2 regions of the Bradyrhizobium ottawaense genome follow, and region 1 is predicted to be linked to the other one. Evidence: riboswitches for the same ligand, from Rfam matches in the RefSeq annotation. Region 1 holds a riboswitch; the other holds the start of a gene.

Evidence for each region. A riboswitch is a leader RNA that binds a small molecule or an ion and turns the genes downstream of it on or off. The one in region 1 is predicted to bind S-adenosylmethionine.
Region 2: it holds a riboswitch for S-adenosylmethionine, as region 1 does, so the genes downstream of both, metX (homoserine O-acetyltransferase MetX) here and CIT37_RS38755 (O-succinylhomoserine sulfhydrylase) in region 1, are expected to answer to the same signal.

Annotation. Positions count from the first base shown of each region.
Region 1 covers NZ_CP029425.2:8,275,767-8,284,458, forward strand. Annotated here, with positions in the region: gene CIT37_RS38725 (SRPBCC family protein) at 1-361, shown strand, start outside; gene CIT37_RS38730 (hypothetical protein) at 485-964, shown strand; gene CIT37_RS38735 (MATE family efflux transporter) at 961-2,406, opposite strand; gene CIT37_RS38740 (hypothetical protein) at 2,576-3,628, opposite strand; gene CIT37_RS38745 (PAS domain S-box protein) at 3,735-4,151, opposite strand; gene CIT37_RS38750 (2'-deoxycytidine 5'-triphosphate deaminase) at 4,261-5,397, opposite strand; SAM riboswitch at 5,478-5,557, shown strand; gene CIT37_RS38755 (O-succinylhomoserine sulfhydrylase) at 5,632-6,819, shown strand; gene CIT37_RS38760 (SGNH/GDSL hydrolase family protein) at 6,935-7,927, opposite strand; gene CIT37_RS38765 (SGNH/GDSL hydrolase family protein) at 7,940-8,692, opposite strand, start outside.
Region 2 covers NZ_CP029425.2:1,318,521-1,327,212, reverse strand. Annotated here, with positions in the region: gene clpB (ATP-dependent chaperone ClpB) at 1-1,376, opposite strand, end outside; gene CIT37_RS06325 (MOSC domain-containing protein) at 1,616-2,404, shown strand; gene CIT37_RS06320 (TIGR02594 family protein) at 2,532-3,206, opposite strand; gene CIT37_RS06315 (alpha/beta fold hydrolase) at 3,424-4,287, shown strand; gene metW (methionine biosynthesis protein MetW) at 4,403-5,065, opposite strand; gene metX (homoserine O-acetyltransferase MetX) at 5,067-6,263, opposite strand; SAM riboswitch at 6,355-6,434, opposite strand; gene CIT37_RS06300 (chorismate mutase) at 6,591-7,439, shown strand; gene hisC (histidinol-phosphate transaminase) at 7,476-8,573, shown strand; gene CIT37_RS06290 (prephenate/arogenate dehydrogenase family protein) at 8,570-8,692, shown strand, end outside.

The DNA of each region.
Region 1 (8,692 bases):
ACGCGACGTCTGGGATGCGGTGCGCGATTTCGGCGCGCTGCATGAACGGCTGGCACCCGGCTTCGTCACCGCCTGCACGATCGACGGCGATGCGCGTATCGTCACGTTCGCCAACGGTTCGGTGGCGCGCGAAGTGCTGGTCGATTGCGACGACGCGCGGCAGCGCCTCGTCTATGCCATCAACAACGAGCGGCTGCAGCATTACAGCGCCTCGGTGCAGGTGATCGCCGACGGCGACCGGAGAAGCCGCCTGGTGTGGATCATCGACATGCTGCCGAACGAGCTTGCAGCCTACGTCCAGGGCCAGACCAAGGACGCCGTCGTTGCGATACATAAAGCGTTTCCGCCCGCTGCAGCTTAGCGGCGGTCCACGCGGCTCTGTGAGTTTTCTCACAGAGCTCCGCCCTCGCCAGCCTTAACCATCGCGGCGTGCGTCCGGTTGGCTCCGCTCTCCCGGCGGCGCGACGCACGCGAGGAGCATGCCATGCGAGGTGCGGACAAGGTGATTTGCCAGGCGGCCGCCGTGCTGCTGCTGTTTTCAGTCGCGAGCTCGCCGGCGAAGGCGCAGTTCCTCGGCGGCGGAGGTGCCGGCGGCGAGGACATGATGACCCAGATGGCCCCGATGCTGGAGATGATGAAGGCGAAGATGGGCAAGCGCCGCTTCGCCATGATGATGCAGACCATGGGCCCGATGATGAGCCGCATGATGGAGAACGGCGGCGGCGGCCTCGGTGGCCTGTCCGGCGGCCATCTCGGCGGCGGCTTTGGCGCACCCAATTACGGCGGCTACACCCCGATGGGGGGCGGCACCATGCCGGCCGGTTATGGCGGCGTTGGTGGCGGCGACATCATGGGCATGCTCGGTGGTGCCGGAGGCCGCGACATGATGGCGATGATCCCGCAATTGATGCGGCTCGCCAATGTCGGCGGCGGTAGCGGCCATCGCCGCCACAGGCATCGCTAATCGGCGGCGCGAGAGAGAGCCGGCCTGATCGCAGCCTTGTTCGCGCGCGGTCCCCAGCGCGTCAGCACCACGCTGGAGAATGAGAGCAGGCCGAGCACGACCATCGAGCTTGCGGCCAGCCAGAAGAAGCTCTGCGCGGTCGCCCCGTGTGTCGACAGCCACCAGCCGGCCGCCGAGATGTAGATCAGCCGCGCCGTCTGCGCCAGCACCGGCCCGATCACCTTGGCCGCGCCTTGCGAGGAGAAATACATCGTCGTGGCAATGCCGAAAAAGGCGTAGAACGGTCCGACCGTCGAGAGATATTGATGGCTCGCCGCGCGCACGGCCGCGCTGTCGGTGAAGATGTTGATCCAGAGATCGGGGAACATCGCAACGACGCAGGCCGGCGCGCCGACGGCCACGAATGCGGATGCACCGGCGATCCAGGCGACGCGCCGTGCACGCGCGATGTTGCCTGCGCCGATCGCCATCCCCACCATCGGCACACAGGCGATGCCGAACGAGAACGCGATCGAGGTCAGCAAAAATTCGAGCCGCGCGCCGATGCCGTAGCCGGCGAGAATCGTGGTGCCGAACTTCGCCAGCATGTGGGTGAAGATCGAGATCGTCAGCACCGATTGCAGCGGCGAGAAGCAGGCGATGGCGCCGACCTTCAGGATGTCGAAAAACATCGCCCACTGAATGCGCAGGCCGCGCAGCTTCGGTGTAACCCGCGCGCGACCGGAGAACAGGTACCAGCCCATGATGCCGATGTTCATGGAATAGGCGATCAGCGCGCCGGCCGCGACGCCGCGCATGCCGAACTGCGGCACCGGCCCGAGCCCGAGGCCCAGCGTGCCGCCGAGCACGATCTGCCAGGCCGCCGAGTTGAGGATCAGGAACGACGGCAGCTTCATGTTGCCGGTGCCACGCAGCACGCCGGCCATGGTGTTGAGCAGCCAGGGCAGCACGGCGCCGCCGAAAAATACCTGCGTGTAGGCGACAGCGTGGGTCAGCACGTCGCCGCGGCCGCCGAGCATTTCCAGCACCCGCGGCCCGAAGATCAGCATGCCCAGCATGAAGACGAGGCCGAAGCTGATGCCGATCAGGATCGCATGCGCGGCGAGCGTGGCGGCGCGTTCGCGGTTCCCGGCGCCGAGCGCGCGGGCAATGGCGGAAGCCACCGCACCACCCATGGCGCCGCCCGACATCGTCATGGTCAGAATGATTGTCGGAAACACCAGCGCCATCGCCGCCAGCGCCTCGACGCCGAGCCGGCCGATATAGGAGGTCTCCGCGATCACCGTACAGGTGCCGGCCGAGAGCGCGATCACGTTAGGCCAGGCGAGAGAGAGCAACGTGCGCAGGATCGGCCCGTCTACAAGCGCGCTTCGTAGCGGCCGCGGTGGCGGCGGCAGCGGACGCTCTTGCTCATCGACCGGGATTTCGGCGATGTCGGACATGTCCTCTCCGGGGCAGGGGGCGCCATTTGCGGCGCGGCAATGCGTAGGTGTGCCGATTATTTTCTTCGCGCAGAAGGCGCGGCGAGAGGCTTGTTAGCACGGCTCGCAGCGATTCCACCTGCGCCAGCTGCAGGCGTGCCCTGCGGCAGCGCATTTCGATGGATGAAGGCTATTCGATCGTCCAGACCAGCGGCGCGCGGCCGCCAGCAGCAGCGCGCATGCGCACGCCGATGTGCCGCCCGCATCCCGCAGCCAGGCCTTCGAACAATCCCTCCAGCACCCTGGCGCAGGCGCCGTGATAGTCGGCGACGTCGTCCATCAGTTTCCAGCTCTGCTGGCGGATTTCGAACGCGCCTTCGGATTGCGAGGTCTCGGCCGTGTCATCCTGCGCCGCGAACAGCGCGTTCAGGAACGACGCGAATTCGCTTGCCCCGCCGCGGCTCATCGCCAGTGCCGCCGCGACCTCGTCGAAATATTGCATGCCGATCAGCTTGCCGGTGAGGTGCAGCAGATAGCCGGCGTCTTCCGGGCCGAACAGCTGCACCATCACGGGCGCCGCCGTGCGCACATATTCCATCGCATAGTTGCGATAGGCTTTTTCAAGGCGCGGTTTCGGCCAGCTCGCAACCGGCAAAGCCGGCGCAGTCTTCGCATCGAACAGCGGCGCTTCCAGATGCCGCGCGAACACCAGGCGCTGATCGAGCTCGAGCGGATGATCGTACTGGTGATAATAGCCTTCCAGCCCGTCCTGGCCGTCGACGCTCTGCTTGGTGCAGACGAAGCCGAGCCTGAGATCGCCGAGCGCGACGCCATTATTGGCGTGCCATCCCCGCAGCATGGCGCGGGAAACCTCGCCCGGCACGCCGCAGATCGCCGTGCCTTTCCAGATCCAGCGCGGCGGCGGATAGCGGATCCAGGCCTTGGCATCGCTCTCATACATGTATTCGACATGCACGCCGCCGATCCAGTTCGAGAGATAGTGATATTGCGCGGCCGCCACCGCCGGCGGCAGATGATCGATCCCGAGCTTCCTAAGCCCCGGCAGGAAGCGCTCCTGCTGCTGGCGGCGGAACACGCGGAAGACGAACTCCGCTGCATCCGCAGTGCCGCGCCGCGTGACGACGGTGAGAATGAGGCCGGTGAAATAGGCGTGGTAGAGGTCGGCGACCGCACGCCAGCGCTTCCATTGAGCTTCCTGCGCGGCGTCAGCTGCGGCGGTCATTCGTTTCGCTCCCGATCATGTTGCGATCGAGTGTGTCACCGCACCTTCCGGCAGGCAACATGACGCCCGTGCAGAGCGCCCTGCGTGGCCACCCGCCAATTCCGCATCACGAAGTTTGCGGTGGCGTCTTGGCCGCGCGCTCTCGCTCGACCCGTTCGGTGACATCGCGCGCCATCGCCACCGATCCCAGAACGTTGCCGCCGGAATCCCGCACCAGCGCGAAGGTCATCTCGATGTAGAGCTTGCGACCGCTCTTGTGCAGCGCGCGGGTCAGTGTCGGCCTGCCCGCAAGCTTCATGCTGCCGCTGGCCAGCGCAGCTTCAAAGCCCTTCCAGTGCGCGGCGCGCAGGTGCTCGGGAATGATCAGGTCGAGAATCTGGCCCAGCGCTTCCGCTGCGGAGAAGCCGAACAGAGCCGTCGCTGCGCGGTTCCATCGCATGATCGTGCCGGAGCGGTCCGAATAGATCAGCGCATCCGCGACGTCTTCGGCGATCCTTGCGTCGAGTTCGGATGGGTTGCTCATGTCGTCACCTCGCATGTAGCCCGGATGGAGCGGAGCGTAATCCGGGATCGTGCCACGAGTGAGACTGCCCCGGATTACGCTTGCGCTCCATCCGGGCTACAGGATCGGGCTACACCCGAAAATGCTTCGATAGTTTGAGGCCCTGGGCCTGGTAGTTGGAGCCGATGCGTTGGCCGTACATCGCGTCGGGACGGGCCAGCATCTTCTCGTAGACGAGGCGGCCGACGATCTGGCCGTGCTCGAGGATGAACGGCACTTCGCGCGAACGCACTTCGAGCACGGCGCGCGATCCTAGCCCGCCCGCGCCGGCATAGCCGAAGCCGGGATCGAAGAATCCGGCATAGTGCACGCGGAATTCGCCGACCAGCGGATCGAACGGCACCATCTCCGCGGCGTAGTCGGGCGGCACCTGCACGGCTTCCTTCGAGGCCAGGATGTAGAACTCGCCGGGATCCAGGATCAGACTGCCGTCCGGGCGGGCCGAGATCGGCTCCCAGAAGTCCTCGACGGAATAGCCGGCGCGACGATCGACGTCGACCACACCGGTGTGGCGCTTGGCGCGGTAGCCGACGAAGCCGTTCGCTTTCTCGCCGGAGAGATCGACGGAGACGGCGACGCCGCCGGAGAGATCGGCATCGTCGATATCGACGAGGCGCTCGGCGGCATGAAGCGCATCGAGCTCGTCGGCATTGAGGATGGCGTCACCGGTGCGGAAGCGCACCTGCGACAGACGCGAGCCCTCGCTGACCAGCACCGGAAACGTCTTCGGGCTGATCTCGGCATAGAGCGGGCCGTGATAGCCGGCGCCGATCATGTCGAACCGGCGGGTGCCGTCTGCGATGACGCGGGTGAAGACGTCGAGCCGGCCGGTGGAGCTCTTCGGGTTCGCGGCCGCGACGATCTCCGGCGGCAGCGCGAGGCTCTCCAGCAGCGGCACGATGTAGACGCAGTTGGTCTCCAGCACCGCGCCGTCGGCGAGGCTGAATTCGTGCAGCTTCAATTCGTCGATGCGCTCGGCGACGGTGGCGCCGGGACCGGGCAGGAAGCTGGCGCGGACGCGATAGGCGATGTCGCCGAGACGCAGATCGAGGCTCGCCGGCTGGATCTGGCTCTCGACGAAGTCATAGGCGGGCAGGATGAGACCCGCCGCCGCCATCGCCGCGATCATGCGGTCGGGCAGGATACCATTGGCGTCGGGCGCGACCGTGAACGTCAACCGGGGGTCCTCATCAGGGGTCAGATGCATCCGGACATGCCGGAAATACAAGTCTTTTACGGCTATCCGATGGACGCCTTGACGGAAAGGGCATTGCGGAATATGAGCATCACTTATCCCGTGGTGATTTGAGCCGGCCGGCTTGCAGCCACGTTAAATAAGTCGCTAAACAGGCCGGGGACCTCTGTGATCCCGGCCCGTGGATATATCCAGGCCGGTTTTTTTGTGACCGTTTTCGACGAGACGGTCATGTCGGAGGTACCTATGTCGAAGTCGACCACCAACTACCGTCCCGAAACCCGCCTGGTCCATTCCGGCACCCTGCGCTCGCAATATGGCGAGACGTCGGAGGCGCTGTTCCTGACCCAGGGCTATGTCTACGACACCGCGGAGCAATGCGAGGCGCGGTTCAAGGGCGAGGATCCGGGCTTCATCTATTCGCGCTACTCCAATCCCACCATCGCGATGTTCGAGCGCCGCATGATCGAGCTCGAAGGCGCCGAAGCCGCCCGCTCGGCGGCGACCGGCATGGCCGCGGTGACGACGGCGATCCTGGCGCCTCTCAAGGCCGGCGACCACGTCGTGGCCTCCCGCGCCCTGTTCGGCTCGTGCCTCTACGTCATCCAGGACCTGCTGCCGCGCTACGGCATCGAGACCACGCTGGTCGACGGTCTCGATCTCGACCAATGGCAGCGCGCCGTCAGGCCGAACACCAAGACGTTCTTCCTGGAGAGCCCGACCAACCCGACCCTCGACGTGCTCGACATTCCCGGGATTGCCGAGATCGCGCACAAGGGCGGCGCGCGGCTCGTCGTCGACAACGTGTTCGCAACGCCGATCTGGCAGAGCCCGCTCGCGCTCGGGGCCGACGTCGTGGTCTATTCCGCGACCAAGCACATCGACGGCCAGGGGCGCTGCCTCGGCGGCATCATCCTGTCGTCGGAAGCCTTCATCGCCGAGCACATCCACAATTTCATGCGCCAGACCGGCCCGTCGATCTCGCCGTTCAACGCCTGGGTCCTGCTCAAGGGCCTGGAGACGCTGGGCGTACGCGTGCGCGCGCAGACCGACACCGCCGCGCGCATCGCCGACGTGCTCGCGAGCCATCCGAAGATCTCGCGGCTGGTTTTCCCGGGCCGCGCCGATCATCCGCAGGCAGCGCTGGTGAAGAAGCAGATGCGTGGCGGCTCGACGCTGGTCGGCTTCGAGGTCAAGGGCGGAAAGGCTGCAGCGTTCCGCGTGCTCAACGAATTGAAGCTGGCGAAGATCTCGAACAATCTCGGCGACGCCAAGAGCCTCGTCACGCATCCGGCGACCACGACGCATCAGCGTCTGAAGCCGGAGGACCGCGCCGCGCTCGGCATCAGCGAAGGTTTTATCCGCTTCTCCGCGGGGCTCGAGCATGCCGATGATCTGATCGAGGATCTGACGGCGGCGCTGGAGAAGGCGTAGCCACGTATTCGCAATCGTAGGGTGGGCAAAGCGAAGCGTGCCCACCGTTCTCGATTACAACGACGAGGTGGTGGGCACGGCGCTTTGCGCCTTTGCCCACCCTACGGCAGCGTGCCTACATCGGCCGATAGGTCCGCACATCCCCCGGCACGTTCACGCCCAGCTTGATCTGCCCCACCGAGCGGATGATGTCGTCGCCGAGCAGCTGGGCGAAGCAGGCATAGCCCCAATCGTTCATGTGCAGGCCGTCTGCGATGACGAAGCTCTCGACCGGAATCGATTGGTTCTCGTGCCAGTCGCGCATCACCTCGAAGCGCGGGAAGATGCCGACGTGACGAAGCTCGGCGACCTTGCCGAGCAGCTTCACCATCTTGCCGGCGCTTTCGCCGCGCTGGTTGACGGCCGGCGAATATTGCGGATCGACCAGCACGATGTCGGCGCCGCCGGCGGCCTGGATGCGGCTGATGCCGTCCTCGACCATTTTGGCGGTGTCGCCGGGATCGAGATTGCGCAGCACCGCGTTGGTGCCGACCTGCCAGATCACGAGATCCGGATGCACGTCGATCACCTGGGTCTGGAGACGCTTCATCATCTCGGGCGCATCCTCGCCGCCGACGCCGGCATTGACGACGGTGATGTCGGCGGTCGGATAATGGCGGCGCAGCTGGGCGGCAAGACGATTCGGATAATTGAACTCCGGCGAGCTCGCGCCGAATCCTGCGGTCGACGACGAGCCGAACGCGACGATGAGGACGGGCTGGCCGGCGACGAGCTTGCCCGCGACATGCGGCAGCGAGCCCATCGCCTTGGAGCCGCCCTTCGGCGGCAGGCAGGGCACGCGGTTGAAGACGTCGCCGGCGGATTTGGCGACCTGTTTCACCTTGTCGATGGCGCGCGCGGTGATGCCGCGCTGCTCGGGAGAGGTTGCGGCGACATTGGTCTGTGAGGGCGAGGCGGGCGCGGGATCAGCCGACTGCGCGGGTGCGGGCGTCGCCTGTGCGGCTTGCGTCTGCGCATGGGACTGCGGGGCCGGCGCCAGCAACAACAGCACTGCTGCTGCAGGCGCGGCCAGCCATGCCGTCAGGCAAAAAGGGCGGAGAGAACTCATTAACGCTAGACCTCAATTTTGCTGCTGGGCCGGCTCCAGATGGGCTGCGTCGATCACGAACTGTGCCAACGCCCGGCCAAGGCAATCATGAACCTGCTTCGCCAGTTCGGGCCCGCGGGACGGGCTGAACAGGTCGAACTGACCCTGATCATTCCACTGCCGCATGATCGTGAAGCGATCGAACAGCGGAATATCATGCTCCTGCGCCACGACGCGCATATTATCGAGAAATGGCTGGGCCGAGATCATCGTTTCGGTACGCGGGCTGTACTGCAAATTCATCAAGACGACGTCGGCCCCTGCCTTTTGCAACGCAATAACCCCCTCGGTGACTGCGCTGCGAAATTCGTCGGGATCGATGGATCGGATGGCATCCACGGTCCCGGTCTGCCAGACGACCAAAGTAGGCGTTTTTGCTTCCATCAGCTTAACGAAGGTCGAGGCGGCCTCCTCCGCCGTTCGCTTGCTCTGTATTTCTACGGAGACGTGCACCGCTTCCGACGGCGGCAGCTTTTCCTTCAGAACCGCTTCCATGCGCGCCGGATAGGAGCTGCCCTCCGAGGACGGAATCGTGGTCGAGCGGCTGCCGATGACCAGGATTTCGAGCGGCTTGCCGGCCTTGATGGCCTCGGCGACCTTGGGAAGCTGGCTTTCGCTGGTAAGCAGATAGGACGGCAATTCGCACGCCGCGGGCGCGGTGGCAGCGCCAGGCGCAGCATCGCCCGCCCGCGCCACAGGCGCGGCGAGGCTACCGCATAGCAGGAC
Region 2 (8,692 bases), 1.6 Mb from region 1:
GCCGCGGACTTCTCCTCGAGCTCGGCCAGCTCCTTCTGGAGCGCCTCGAGACGGGATTTGGAGCCGGGATCACTTTCCTTCTTGAGAGCTTCCTGCTCGATCTTGAGCCGGATGATCTCGCGGTCGAGCGAATCCAGCTCTTCCGGCTTGGAATCGACCTGCATCTTCAGCCGGGCCGCGGCCTCGTCCATCAGGTCGATCGCCTTGTCGGGCAGGAAGCGGTCGGTGATGTAACGGTTGGACAGCGTCGTCGCGGCAACAAGCGCGGAATCGGTGATCCGCACGCCATGGTGCTGCTCGTACTTGTCCTTGAGGCCGCGCAGGATCGAGATGGTGTCCTCGACCGAGGGCTCGCTGACAAAGATCGGCTGGAAGCGCCGCGCCAGCGCGGCGTCCTTTTCGACATGCTTCTGATATTCGTCGAGCGTGGTCGCGCCGATGCAGTGCAGCTCGCCGCGGGCAAGCGCGGGCTTGAGCAGGTTGGAGGCGTCCATCGCGCCGTCGCCCTTGCCGGCGCCGATCAGCGTGTGCATCTCGTCGATGAACAGGATGAAAGTGCCCTCGCTCCCGGTCACTTCCTGGAGCACGGCCTTCAGCCGCTCCTCGAACTCACCGCGGTATTTTGCACCCGCGATCAGCGCGCCGAGGTCGAGCGAGAGCAGCTTCTTGTCCTTCAGGCTCTCCGGCACGTCGCCGTTGACGATGCGCAGCGCGAGGCCTTCGGCGATGGCGGTCTTGCCGACGCCGGGCTCGCCGATCAGGACGGGATTGTTCTTGGTCCGGCGCGACAGCACCTGGATGGTGCGGCGGATCTCCTCGTCGCGGCCGATGACCGGATCGAGCTTGCCGTCGCGCGCGGCCTGGGTCAGGTCGCGGGCATATTTCTTCAGCGCGTCGTACGCGTTCTCGGCGGTGGCCGAGTCTGCGGTGCGGCCCTTGCGCAGGGCCTCGATCGCCGCATTGAGGTTTTGCGGGGTGACGCCGCCCTTGGCGAGGATGGTGCCGGCCTCGCTGGTCTTCTCCAGCGTCAGGCCGAGCAGCAGCCGCTCGACGGTGACGAAGCTGTCGCCGGCCTTCTCGCCGGCCTTTTCGGCGGCATCAAAAGTACGGGCGAGCTCGGGCGCCAGATAGATCTGCCCGGCGCCACCGCCACTGACCTTCGGCACCTTGCCGAGGGCATCCTCGGTCGCCTTCAGAATTGCACGGGAATTGCCGCCGGCGCGGTCGATCAGACCGGCAGCCAGCCCCTCATTGTCGTCCAGGAGGACCTTGAGCACGTGCAGGGTGGAAAACTGCTGGTGTCCCTCGCGCACCGCGAGCGACTGCGCTGACTGGACGAAGCCCCTGGAGCGTTCGGTGTATTTGTCGATATTCATCTTTTCTGTCCCTCGGCCTGCCCCTGGAGCCCTCTAAGGCACTCCAAACGGCATCTTCACTGGGTTTCCGATTACCGCATTGACGTTTCTCAACCGGTAACGGTCGTGTTTTGCCGACGTCGCCGCCGGCCTGAGGCAGATGTGGGAAGCAGGCTGCAGATGCGAAAGAGGCCAGTTCACAATTTCGTGCGCTGATCCGCCGGCTTGGCGGGGCCGGCTCGAATCCCTTAAGTAGCGGCATGACAGCTAGCCAGACCGCCGAGATCACCGGCCTTTACCGCTACCCGATCAAGGGCCTGACACCGGAGCTCCTGCACCGCGCCCCCTTGCGGACGGGCCAGACCCTGCCCGCCGACCGCCGCTACGCCATCGAGAACGGTCCGAGCGGCTTTGATCCCGAACGGCCCGAGTGGAGGCCGAAAATCCAGTTTCTGATGCTCGCACGCAATGAGCGGCTTGCCGAGCTCGACAGCCGGTTCGACGACGCTACCAATGTCTTGACCATCCGCAGGGACGGCCAGACCGTCGCCAGCGGCGATCTCGAGACCGCGGCCGGGCGCGCCGCCATCGAGCGCTACTTCGCGGAGAATTTTCAGCCGGAGCTGAAGGGGCCGCCAAAAGTCCTGTCAGGCCGCGACCACAGCTTCTCCGACGTCGCCCGCAAGGTGGTCTCCATCATCAATCTCGGCAGCGTCCGCGCCATCGAGACCATGCTGGGCGGCGCTGCCGTGCATCCGCTGCGCTTCCGCGCCAATCTCTATGTGAAGGGTTGGCCGGCCTGGTCGGAGCTCGATCTCGTCGGCCAGACGCTGGCGATCGGCGCGGCGCGCCTGAAAGTGGTCAAGCGCATCGTCCGCTGCCCGGCCACCAATGTCGACCCGTTGACGGCCAAGCGCGATCTCGAGATTCCGCCGACGCTCTCGCGCAACCTCGGCCACATGGACTGCGGCATCTACGCCGAGGTAATCGAAGGTGGCGACATCGGCGTCGGCGATGCGGTTGCGGTGGAAGAGCCGAGATTGGTTTGAGCTGGCATTGCTGCCGTAGGATGGGCAAAGCGCAAGCGTGCCCACCATTCCCCTTCTCGAACGTTGACGCACCGCTGGTGGGCACAGCGCTTTGCGCCTTTGCCCACCCTACGGCACCGTCGCTTCCTCAATTCGGCATCACATAGGCATAGATCCGGCCGCGCGAGACCGGCGCTTCGCGGACGCGATTGCCGTTGTTGCCGGAGATCATGATCGGATTGCCCTGCGCGTCGATGCCGGTGATGATGCCGACATGACCGCCGCGGCGGCCGCGCGACATCACCGCGATGGCGCCGACCTGCGGACCGGAGACACGGGTGCCGTAACGCGCGAACGAGCTCGCCATGTCGGAGCCCGAACCCTTATGGCCGGTGTGCTCCAGCACCATGTTCATGAAACGCGCGCACCACAGGCTGCCGCGCCCGGTCGGATTGCCGCCGACATAGCGGCGCGCCTCGGATACGAGGTTCGATCCGCCGCCGAAGCCGCCGCTATTGGCCGTTGCGGTGTTCACCATGGCGTTGTGGGCCATGCCGCCGCTATTGGCGTTCGGATCATAGCTCGCCTGGGTGTCGGCGAATCCGCTCGCCCGCAGCTGCGCCGCGCTGCGCTCGAAGCGCGAGCTGCGTGCATGGTGGCGGTAGTGATGATGTCTGGCGTGGTGCACGTGTGCGTGCCGCTCTGCGCTATGACGATGATGCGGCCGCGCTGAGGCTGGAGAAACGAACGCGGCAACCGCCGCGAAGAAGATCGCCAGCGCGACAACACAACGCGACAGGCGAGACGCAAACAACTCGAACATTCTTCATCCTTCGTTGACACCCCACTTCCCAATCGGCCCGTGCAACGGCCGACATCGGTCTGGCCGTTAAGCCGTCCGATGTGGCGAGAAAAAGACGCGGGCTGCCTGCGAATAGCTGCGATGATTTTGTGCCGATACTGGCTTGAGGCTGCCGCATTGCCGACAACAGCATTAACTGCGATCCTGCAAAGGCGGCTTTAAAAGAGGGAAACGGTTAATGCCCCACGCCACGACCAGGGACGACGTCCGCATTTATTTCGAAGAAGCGGGTCAGGGAACGCCGATCATTTTTCTGCACGAGTTCGCAGCCGACCACACCAATTGGGAGCCGCAGATGCGCTACTTCTCGCGCGGCCATCGCTGCATCACCTATTCGGCGCGCGGCTACACGCCGTCGGACGTGCCTGAAGGCGAGGTTTACAGCTATAGGCATTTCTACAGCGATGCGCTCGCGGTGCTCGATCATCTCAGGATCGAGCGCGCGCATCTGGTCGGCCTGTCGATGGGCGCCTACTCCTCGCTCCAGATCGGGCTAAACGCGCCGCAGCGCGCACTGTCGATGACGCTGGCCGGCGTCGGCTCCGGCTCGGAGATCGAGAACCTGGAGGCCTGGCGCGAGCAGTGCCGCGCCAATGCCGAGCAGTTCGAGACGCTGGGCTCCGCCGAGGTCGCAAAGGTCACGCGCGAGGCGCCGAGCCGGATTCCCTTCCTGGTGAAGGACCCGCGCGGCCATGCCGATTTCTATGCCGCGCTGGCGCGCCACGATTCCAAGGGATCGGCGCGTACGATGCGCGGCTTCCAGGGCGGCCGCCCCTCGATCTACACGATGACGGATGCGATCAAGCACGCATCGACGCCGGCGCTGATCATCTGCGGCGACGAGGACGATCCGTGCGTCGGACCGAGCCTGTTCCTGAAGCAGCATCTGCCTGCGGCGGGGCTGGCGATGTTTCCGAAGTCGGGCCACGTGCTCAATCTCGAAGAGCCCGCGCTGTTCAACGAAAGTGTGGAGCGGTTCGTGACGCTGGTGGAAGCGGGACGATGGCCGGCGCGCGACCTGAGGTCGCTGGCTCCACACTAGCTGTCATTCCGGGATGCGCCGAAGGCGCAGACCCGGAATCCATCGGGCTGCGGGCGTTGTTGCACGATGGATTCCGGGCTCGCGCTACGCGCGCCCCGGAATGACGCCTACGGCGTCACTTCCCCCCGCCCCGGCTGAGCAGGAACACCGCCTGCTCCCCGAACATGTTCCACACCCACCAGGGCAGATTCAGCGGCACCGGGCGGCCGTAGAGATCGAGCGCGACCGAGCGCTCCATCTTGACGTTGATCTCGTCGCAGAGCTGCACGAAATCCTTGATGGTGCAGAAATGGATGTTGGCGGTGTCGTACCAGGTCGCCGGCAAATTCTCGGTGCGCGGCATGTGGCCGCCGACCAGGAGCTGGAGCCGCATCTTCCAGAAACCGAAATTCGGGAACGAGACGATGGCGCGGCGGCCGATGCGCAGCAGATTCTCCAGCACCACCCGCGGCTGCCGCGTCGCCTGCAGCGTCTGCGACAGGATCACGTAGTCGAAGGCGTCGTCCGGATAATTGACGAGGTCGGTGTCGGCATCGCCCTGCACCACCGCAAGGCCCTTGGCGACGCAGCGGTTGACGCCCTCGCGCGACAGCTCGATGCCGCGGCCGTCGATGCCGCGGGTCTCCAGCAGCTGAAGCAAATCGCCCTCGCCGCAGCCGACGTCGAGCACTTTCGAGCCCGGCTTGACCATCTCGGCGACCAGCAGATGATCGGCGCGAAACTGGCCGGACGATCCGGTCGCAAGGCCACCCAGCGGCAATACTTCCTGCACAGACATGCTAGCCATCCTTCAGTCCACGCGCCTTGCCCGCCGATTGCAGGAAGGCGCGGGAGATGTCGAAGAATTCGGGAACGTCGAGCAGGAAGGCGTCGTGGCCGCGATCGGTCTCGATCTCGGCGAACGACACCCGCGCGCTCGATGCATTCAGCGCGTGCACCAGCGCGCGCGATTCCGAGGTCGGAAACAGCCAGTCGCTGGTGAAGGAGACCACGCAGAAGCGGGTCGCAATTTCCGCGAACGCCTTTGCGAGCACGCCGCCATGGTCGGCGGCAATGTCGAAATAGTCCATCGCGCGCGTCAGATAGAGATAGGCGTTGGCGTCGAAGCGCTCGACGAAGGACGAGCCCTGGTAGCGCAGATAGGACTCGACCTGGAAGTCGGCGTCGAACGAGAAGGTCGGCAGCTCGCGGTCCTGCATGCGCCGGCCGAACTTGCGATGCAGCGCGGCATCGGAGAGGTAGGTGATGTGCGCCGCCATCCGCGCCACCGCGAGCCCGCGATGCGGATGGATGCCGTGATCGGCATAGCCGCCGCCGTGCCAGTCGGGATCAGCCATCACGGCCTGGCGGCCGAGCTCGTGGAAGGCGATGTTCTGCGCCGAGTGCCGCGTCGCGCAGGCAATCGCCAGCGCGGAGAACACGCGGCCCGGATAGGCGGCGGTCCACTGCAGCACCTGCATGCCGCCCATCGAGCCACCGACGACCGCAAACAGCGTGTCGACGCCGAGCCGGTCGACCAGCATCGCCTGCGCACGCACCATATCGGGGATGGTGATGACGGGGAAATCGAGGCCCCAGACCTTGCCGGTGGCAGGATTGATCGAGGCCGGCCCGGTCGAGCCCATGCAGCCGCCGATCACGTTGGAGCAGATGATGAAGTAGTGCTTGGGATCGATGGGCCGACCGGGGCCGACCAGCGTCTCCCACCAGCCGGGCTTGCCGGTGACGGGATGCACGTTGGCGACATGCTGATCGCCGGTCAGCGCATGGCAGATCAGCACCGCGTTGGAGCGATCGGCGTTGAGCTCGCCATAGGTCTGGTAGGCGATCTGGAACGGGGTGAGATCGACGCCGCAATCGAGCCGCAGCGGCTGCTCGGCGCCGAAATGCGCGATCTGCGAGCTTGGATGATCCACCTCGTGCGACCGCTCGTCGGCGCTGATCGCAGGACTCGGTATCGACTTGACGCCACCCATCTGACCATCGACCTCGTTTGCGATCAAACGCGTGATCGCCACTTGCATCAGGCCATGAAAAACCCGGCCTGAACGATAGGTTCGGCCGGGATCGGAAGCGTCCCCGGCCTGTTTAGCGAGTTTTTTAACGTGGCTGCAAGCCGGCCGGCTCAAATGACCACGGAACGGGCAAAAGCTACCGTCTTGGGCGGTTTTCGTCAAGTCGCGGCCCGGATCGGCCCAATTCGTCTCTCACGCGTCGTCCGAAAAGGACGTGATTTCTCTTTGCTTTCGCTGCCCTGACTGCCTAATCAGGACATCCCCCATCGAAACCATCGACAGCCAGACATGTCCCAACGTCCGCCCGCGCCACCATCGCTTCAGGAACTGCGCAAGGAGATCGACGCGATCGACGAGGGCATGCATCGCCTGCTGATGCAGCGCGGCGACATCATCGACCGCCTGATCCAGGTGAAGCAGACCCAGGAGGTCGGCTCGGCGTTCCGCCCGGCGCGCGAGGCCGCCATGATGCGCGAGATCGTGCAGCGCCATCGCGGCATCCTGCCGCTCGACACGGTCGAGAGCATCTGGCGCGTCATCATCTCGACGTTCACTTACGTGCAGGCGCCGTTCTCCGTGCATGCCGACATCTCGGCGAGTGAGCCGGCGATGCGCGATTCCGCGCGCTTCCATTTTGGCTTCACCGTGCCTTACGTCGCGCATTTCAGCGCGCAGGCCGCGGTCGAGGCGGTGGCGAAATCCAAGGGCGATCTGGCGCTGGTCTCGGCAACGTCCAGCCGCACACCCTGGTGGCTCTTGCTCGAAACGGAAGGCGCGCCAAAAATCATCGCGCGGATGCCCTTCGTCGAGCGTGCCGATCATCCGGCCGCACTGCCGGTGTTCGCGATCTCGCGCGTCGCCGACAGCGCCCTGGTGACGGAGGTCGAGACCTTCAGCGTCCGCGTGTCCGGGTGGAACGCCGAGGTCGCGCGCGCCCTGTCGCCGCTCGCCGAGATCGTGGCGGTGCCTGATACCGCCTTCGACGGCGCGGCGCTGCTGGTCTCGGTCACGAGCGCGACCAGCATCGACAAAATCAGGGCTGCCCTGATCGAGGCGGGGGCCTCGGTGCGCTCTACAGCCCTCGTCGGCAGCCACGCAACGCGCTATACGGTGCCCCCGACCGGGGCGAAATCGTAAACCACGCGCCGCGCCCCGCCATTTTCGGAGTTCAAGATGTCCCGCCCCGTGCCGAATCCCGGCATTCTCGATATTGCGCCCTACACGCCCGGCAAGAGCCCGGTCGCCGAGCCGGGCCGCAAGGTGTTCAAGCTGTCGGCCAACGAGACGCCGTTCGGGCCCTCGCCCAAGGCGATCGAGGCGTTCAAGCACGTGGCGGATCACCTGGAAGACTATCCGGAAGGAACCTCGCGCGTGCTGCGCGAGGCGATCGGCCGCTCCTTCGGGCTCGACCCGAACCGCATCATCTGCGGCGCCGGCTCGGACGAGATCCTCAATCTGCTCGCCCACACCTATCTCAGCCAGGGTGACGAGGCGATCTCCACCACGCACGGCTTCCTGGTCTACCCGATCGCGACCATGGCGGTGGGCGCCAAGAACGTCGTCGCGCAGGAGACCAACCTCACCTGCGACGTCGACGCCATCCTCAAGGCGGTGACGCCGAAGACCAAGCTGGTCTGGCTCGCCAACCCCAACAATCCAACCGGCACCTATGTGCCGTTCGACGAGGTCAAGCGCCTGCGCGCCGGCCTGCCGTCGCACGTGCTGCTGGTGCTCGATGCCGCCTATTGCGACTACGTCTCGCGCAACGACTACGAGATGGGGATCGAGCTGGTCGCCACCACCGAGAATACGGTGGTGACGCACACCTTCTCCAAGATCCACGGCCTCGCGGCACTGCGCATCGGCTGGATGTTCGGCCCCGAGCACATCATCGACGCGGTCAACCGCATCCGCGGCCCGTTCAACGTGTCGACGCCAGCAATGTATGCCGCGGTCGCCGCGATCGAGGACACTGCGCACCAGGCGATGTCGAAGCAATTCACCGAGACCTGGCGCAACTGGCTGACCGAGGAGATCGGCAAGCTTGGGCTGAAGGTGACGCCGAGCGTCGCCAATTTCGTGCTGATCCACTTCCCGGCCGACAAGGGCAAGACCGCGGATGACGCCGACGCCTTCCTGACCAAGCGGGGCCTCGTGCTGCGCGGCTTGAAGAATTACGGCCTGCCGCATTCGCTGCGCATGACCATCGGCACCGAGGAGGCCAACCGCCTCGTGGTCGACGGCTTGCGCGACTTCATGGCCGGCAGATGAGCAGCGCACCGCACTTCCAGCGCGTCGCGCTGATCGGCTTCGGCCTGATCGGCGGCTCGATCGCGCGCGCTGCGAAGCTCCAGGGCCTGGCGGGCGAAATCGTCACCACCGCGCGCTCG